2 regions of the Paenibacillus sp. JT22N15 genome follow, and region 2 is predicted to be linked to the other one. Evidence: riboswitches for the same ligand, from Rfam matches in the RefSeq annotation. Region 2 holds a riboswitch; the other holds the start of a gene.
The links. Region 2 has a riboswitch for cobalamin ahead of AC50X8_RS17630 (ABC transporter substrate-binding protein). Riboswitches for the same ligand answer to the same signal wherever they lie in the genome.

Region 1 (3,415 bases), on a different contig from region 2:
AGAACAAAGCAAGTCTGGCAAGCATAGGCAAATCGTTTAAATCGCATTATTATTTGCAGCAGCAAAGCGCCTTTCTGTCTGGTCGGCATGACCAGGAGGGAAAGGCGCTTTTTATTTTGCTGCTAATATATGTACAGGTGTGAAAATTCCATAGGCCAAGCTTCCGTTCTGGGCGCACAGGAATAAAATGAGGGGAAACGAAAAGCGCAAAGGAGGTTCGCCAAAATGAGAAAGAGGTTCCTTCGTCTAATATTTATCGTAGTCCTGTTTATTGGAATAAGCCTCTGGAGTTCCGCATCGCTATCCGTGTCCGCAGCAGATGTCTGTACTCCTGCAAATAATGAGCAGCAGACGAATGCTGCCGCCTCATCGCCAACCGACTCCCCCTGTAATGAACATGCGGGTCATGAGGCTCCAGATCCGGCTGCAACCGCTCCCGGGGATCAGTTGACCGATGAGCAGGCCGGGTGGCTGCTTACAGGTGTCATTGCTTTATTTCTCATTATCGTCGTCATATGGCGCCAGCATGCTTTCAAGTCGAAGCGTTAGCTGCCAAAGGAGTGGCGCAGCTTAATGATAGGGCTGCATCGTTATGCCGCAGACGCGAACAATAGCCAGCGTGCATTTTAGCTATCTGCGGCCTCATGTTTTATTTTTCTATTAAATGATGGACAAGCTTAATGATAAGACGAAATGCAACCGTTTGGACGCATCTGCCGTATAAGTAATGCTCTGTGTAAGACAGGCGGAAAGGAAGAGATTAAACATGGCCATTCGTTCAGGAAAAAGCATACTTTTAATCATTGGAATGTTATTATTAGGAGGATGCTCGTTATTTGAGGAAGCCAAGCAGACGGTCAATTCCGTATCAAACTCGGCCGAATATGTGACGGGAGCAGCAACGTACATGCAGACGCTGACAAATTTCAGCGAGCAGGCGACGCAGCTTGCGGAGCAAGCCGTAAATGATGCGAGTGCACGCGCTGATTATAAAGAACAGCTGGTAGCTGTGCAGGAGTCCATCAAGCAGTTTGGCGAGCTGCACGCGCCGGATTTTGCCAAGGACGTCCATCAGTCCGTGGTCGATTATAATTTGAAGCTGCAGGAAAGCATTGATGCGGTGCTGAAGCAGATCGAAGACGGCAAAGCATTGATTGACGCAACGGAAATTCCAAATACGATTAACAAAATCAACGAGCTGTTAAATCAAGTGAATCAACTTCAGCAGCTGGTATCGTAACGGTAAAGAGAGGAAGAGTGGAAGATGAAAGTAAATATTTTGCATGCTAGCATGACGAACTCCAAGGAATCCGGTTTCGTAGGCAAGGTTCATTTTGAAGTAGAGGGCCAGACGAACCAATACGAAATTACCCTTCATAGCCGCAAGGCGACAGAGTGGGGCTACGGTTTGTTTTTTCTGAATGAATCGGGCAAGGAAGAAGATCTTTTGGCGGTTGAGGATGAGCTGGAAGAGGACGATGAACTGTTTGATTCCCTCGTGAATGCAGCTTGGGAAACGCTTGAGAAGAAATAAATAGCTCCGGTAAAAAATAGAGCTGGTGTCAGCCTGGACATGCTGTCCGTGCTTGCGCCGGCTCTATTTGCGCCAAGGCTGATGGCATAAACGCACTTGTCGATCATACAATCTAATGTTATCATTAAGATTACAATTTAATAGGAAGGGAATAAGTGTCAGCAGGCGCCAAAGCGCCCAAGTTGACTTAATAGGGAAGTCGGTGAGAGACCGGCGCGGACCCGCCACTGTATGAAGCGTCCTAACGCTTCAAAGCCAGGAGACCTGCTTATTTCAACGACACTGTAAACCTACGTGGATATTAGGAAGGTGTTAGAGATTGGATGGCCCTTCGCTGTCTGCGTTTAACAAGGACATTGGTCTTTTCAAGCATTTCTAACACATATCGTTAGAGGTGCTTTTTTTGTTGGATAGAAATTGTAAATTGCTACATAGAAGGAGTTGGGCATCAATGAGTGAAGCAGGCGTCGGCAAGCTGTTAATTATCGGATTCGGCCCAGGGAGCTTCGAGCATATTACGAAACGCGCCCGTGAAGCGATTCAGGAGAGCGATATTGTCATCGGCTACAACACGTATGTCGACTTGATTCGGGAGCTAATCAGCGATCAGGCGATTGTGCGTACGGGGATGACAGAGGAGGTCAGCCGGGCGCAGGAAGCGGTGCGCCAAGCGGAGAACGGCAAGAAGGTAGCCGTTATATCAAGCGGCGATGCGGGCGTATACGGCATGGCAGGACTCGTGTATGAGGTGCTGATTGAGAAAGGCTGGAAGCGTAATGGCGGGGTAGAGGTTGAAGTGATTCCCGGCATTTCTGCCATTAACTCGACAGCATCCCTGCTTGGCGCGCCGATAATGCATGATGCTTGCACGATCAGCCTGAGCGATCATTTGACGCCTTGGGAGCTGATTGCGCGCAGGGTAGAAGCGGCCGGACAAGCGGATTTCGTCATTGCGCTTTATAACCCGCGCAGCGGCAGAAGAACGCGGCAAATCGTGGAGACTCAGCGGATTTTGCTCAAATACCGCTCGCCAGATACGCCGGTAGGCATTGTGAAAAGCGCGTACCGCGACCGTGAAGACATTGTCGTGACGACGCTTGCCCGTATGCTTGACCATGATATCGGCATGCTGACAACAGTCGTCATCGGCAACTCGACGACCGTCAATTATGACGGGCTAATGATTACGCCGCGCGGCTATCAGCGCAAATATACGCTTGGCGAAGGCGCGCAGCCTTTGAAGCCCCACCAGCGTCTGCAAGAGAAGAATGAGCCGTGGGCGCTTCATACGGCAGGAATGCCTGAGCTTCCAGCGGACGGGGGCTATCGTGCGGATGAATATGACGCGACGGACCAGCTGCTCGAGCGGGAGGAGCCGCAGGCGGTTGCGCCAGATGAACCGAGAAATGATAATGGACAGGGCGGCGGAATGGCGGTTGCAGTAGCCCCCCCGGTTGCGCCCGTGAAGCCGACCCCAGCCCCAATAAATACAGCCGTTTCAATGAGGGCAGAGGCTGCCCCGGCACCTGCAGTATCGCCTCTGCATTTGGCGATGGAAGCGGTTCTCCTGAATGATCGCAGCAAGGGGATCGAGCCTAGTGCGGCGTTTGGCGCAGTATCGAGCCCTATGCCTGTGTTTGCGCAGCAATCGGTACTTGAGTTTGCCGTAAGCCCAGGTGTCGCGACAAAAAACTTCACGCCCCAGCAGCTCGTAGCATTGGCGCAGGCTGTTGGCGAGAAGGGTTCGATTGAATATACGCCGCATCATCATTTGCTGGTGCGGATTCCAACATCGGACCCGGACAGTGTGACGGCGAAGCTGCGCGCGGATGGGCTCAGCCTAGCTCCAATCGGTGATGTACTGCAATTGAAGGCTTGCGA
Region 2 (3,415 bases):
CAAGCAGGACGGCGAACAGGACAGCTAGCAAAGATAGGCTTAATGTTGCTGGCAGGCGGCGCAGCAGCTCGCCGCTAACCGATTCCTTCGTCATATAAGACGTGCCAAGATCACCTTGCAGCGCCTTTGATAACCAATGGCCATACTGAATGAGCAGCGGATTATTCAGCCCCATCTCTTCTCTTTTCAAAGCAATTTGCTCTTCGGTCGGCTGGCTGAAGCCGTTCATGCTGAGCAGCTCGACAGCCGGGTCACCCGGAGAAGCGACGCTTAAGGCAAAGGCTATAAACGTAATGCCAATCAGGACGGGAACCGCCGCCGCCAACCTCCGAATGAAATAGGCCATCTTATTGCACCCGCTCCAGCTGCGGCAGCGTTGTACCATACACAAGTGCACCGTATCCGGTAATTTCTTTGCTGTACGCAATTAAGCTCGCATCATTAAACAGCGGAATCGTCGGCAATTCCTCGGCTGCAATATCCTGCAGCTCGTTATAAATCGCAGCGCGGTCATCCATATCCAGCGTCGTCTTCACCTGCTTTAACAGCTCATCCACACGGGCATTGCTGTAACCGAGCGTATAACTGATATTGCTTGAGCCTTCGCTCGCCATATAATTGTTCAAAATCGAATAAGGATCGCCATTCGGCAGCCCCTGAATGGCCAGTGCCAGATCGAAGTTTCCTTGTGCCTGTGCTTCCTTGTATGCCGCACCATCCAATATTTGAATCGTCACGTCCAGCTGCAGCTCTTGAAGCACAGCCTGAAGCAGCTCGGCTTGCGCTTTATACGGATAACGATCGAGTCCATAGGTAGGCACAATTAGCGTAACCGCCTGCCTGCTGTCCCCAAGCACCTCATGCGCCAGGGCGATTGCCTTTTCTGAATCATGGACGACAGGAATGTCCTTATAAAACGGCGATGTCGCATTCAAAATGTTCGCCGTAGCGGTCGGATAGCCCAAATACAGCTCCTTCACCAGCTGCTCGCGGTCAATCATCAGGCTCAGCGCCTGACGCATTTTCACATCATTGAATGGCGCTTTGGCACCGTTCGGATGCAGGTAATGGGAAATCGTCGATTTTGCCGTCGATACAGCAAAGCGTTCATCCTTCAGCAGCTCCTCGGCAAGGGCAGGAGGAATAGCGCCCAAATCCATGACGCCCAAAATCTCGCCAGATTTCAAGGCAGCAAGCCTTGTATCAGGGTCCGGTATGACGCGGACGCGGATTTTTTGGGCTTTTGCTTTTTCGCCATAATAACCGTCGTAAGCCTCTAGCAGTGAAAATTGATCCTTCTCATGCTGCACAAGCTTGAAAGGGCCTGTCCCTTGCGGCAGGCCGTTAAAGTCGCCACTTTCGTCAAAATTATTCGGGCTGTACATCGGGCTTGAAAAGTTGATCATCGAATACAGCAGCGTCGGCTGCGGATTGTCGAAAACAAGCTTAATCGTGCTATCATCAACCTTCACGACTTCCTGAAGGCTTGGGTATGAATTGTTGATGTCGAGCGTATAGAATGGCGAGCTTTTCGGGCTCACTTGCTTGTAACGGGCAAAATTTGCAAGTACCGCGTCCGCGTTGAATGGCGCGCCATCATGGAAGGTGACGCCTTTGCGCAGCATGAAGGTCCATTCCTTGGCATCAGCAGACATTTCCCACGCTTCCGCCAGCTTTGGAGCAGGCTTTCCATCCTCGGAAGCGGAAATCAACGGCTCCCATACATACAGAATGGTGCTCGTGTAATAAGCATCCTGCGGTCCCGGTGCTAAATCCCGCGGCGCAGCCAGCACGATTTCTTCAGAAGCAGCTGCTGTAGAGGCGGACGGAGCAGCAGACTGCTGCGACAGCTCATTATTGCTGCCTGATTCATTGGAACCGTTAACGCCACTGCACCCCATTAGAGCCAGCAGCAAGCATAGGCTAAATAAAACACCTATTGTTTTTTTGTTTTTTGCCATTTGTGTACGTTTCATCTTCTCTATTTCCTCTCCCTCTAGCAAAATCATCTTCCTGCAAAAATCCGCAAAAAAAGACAGCTCTACCTCCAGTCATAGGAAAGATAGAGCTGCCTGTTATTGTTATTTTCCATCATAGCAAATAAGCATGCGCGCTAACACTTCCCTATCCTCCGTAGGTTACAGCAGTGTTGTCAGAACAGGCAGGTCTCCTGGCTACCGGAAATTGTACTGGAAGCTGCCTTCCCAATCCCGCTAAGCGAGATCAGTGGCCTTGTAGCTTCAGCTAATCCGTAACAGTGGCGGGACCGCGTCGGTTTTGCACCGAACTTCCCTTTTAAGCTCCAGCCGCAGCTGTTGCACCTTATTCCCACAATTTTTCAGTTGTTTGCAAATCTGGTTGATTATATACCAGCCCTTTCATTTAAGCAACCTTTCCACTCCACTTTCCTTTCGTAATTATCTGATATAAAATAAAGCACATAGCATTTCGTAACTGGAGGGAACTACTGATGAAACCACAATTTCAGCCTTTATTTGAACCATTCACTTTCGCGAGCGGCATGTCTGTACATAATCGAATTGTCATGGCGCCCATGACAACCTGCTCGTCCAATCCGGACGGCACAGTGCCTGATGAAGAGCTTGCCTACTACAGCCGCCGCAGTGCTGGGCCCGGCATCGTCGTTACAGCGTGCGTCTACGTGAGCCGCAACGGCAAAGGCTTCCCCGGCGAATTTGGCGCGGATACGGACGCAATGATTCCAAGCCTCAAGCGTCTGGCCGATGCTATTAAAAGCCAAGGTGCGAAAGCGATTTTGCAAATTTTCCATGGCGGAAGATCATGCTTCCCTGGCCTAGTGCCAAATGATGATTTGGTGAGTGCCAGCAGCATTGCCCAGCAGGAGGGCGGAATTGTGCCACGCGAGCTGAACGAGGAGGAAATCAAGTCGATTATCGCCGACTTTGGCGAAGCGACACGCCGCGCGATTGAGGCTGGTTTTGACGGCGTTGAAATTCACGGTGCCAACGGCTACCTGCTGCAGCAATTTTACTCCCCGGCTTCCAATGTGCGTACCGACGACTGGGGCGGCTCTGTTCATAAACGTATGGCGTTCCCGCTCTACGTCGTTGAAGCTGTTAAGAAGGCAGCCGCTATGGCGCCGCAGCCGTTTCTTGTAGGCTATCGCTTCTCGCCGGAGGAGCCGGAAGAAGAAGGATTAACGATGGAGCATTCGTACCATCTGGTTAACGCTCTAATCGAGATGAAGCTGGATTATTTGCATGTGTCGCTTCAAGATTTCTGGTCGAAGCCGCGCAGAGGCGAGCAGGATTCGCAAAGCCGCATGGCATGGTTCGTCGAAAAATACAGCGAGCACATTCCGTTCATCGGTGTCGGCAGCATCACAACCGCAGAAGAAGCGCTTGAGGCGAAAAACTCCGGCGTGCCGTTTATC

Region 1: it holds a riboswitch for cobalamin, as region 2 does, so the genes downstream of both, cobJ (precorrin-3B C(17)-methyltransferase) here and AC50X8_RS17630 (ABC transporter substrate-binding protein) in region 2, are expected to answer to the same signal.

Annotation. Positions count from the first base shown of each region.
Region 1 covers NZ_JBXENV010000030.1:12,740-16,154, forward strand. The annotation lists gene AC50X8_RS32105 (MMPL family transporter) at 1-40, shown strand, start outside; gene AC50X8_RS32110 (hypothetical protein) at 226-549, shown strand; gene AC50X8_RS32115 (DUF6376 family protein) at 809-1,240, shown strand; gene AC50X8_RS32120 (hypothetical protein) at 1,265-1,534, shown strand; cobalamin riboswitch at 1,671-1,820, shown strand; gene cobJ (precorrin-3B C(17)-methyltransferase) at 1,986-3,415, shown strand, end outside.
Region 2 covers NZ_JBXENV010000008.1:224,932-228,346, reverse strand. The annotation lists gene nikB (nickel ABC transporter permease) at 1-346, opposite strand, end outside; gene AC50X8_RS17630 (ABC transporter substrate-binding protein) at 348-1,976, opposite strand; cobalamin riboswitch at 2,144-2,341, opposite strand; gene AC50X8_RS17625 (NADH-dependent flavin oxidoreductase) at 2,471-3,415, shown strand, end outside.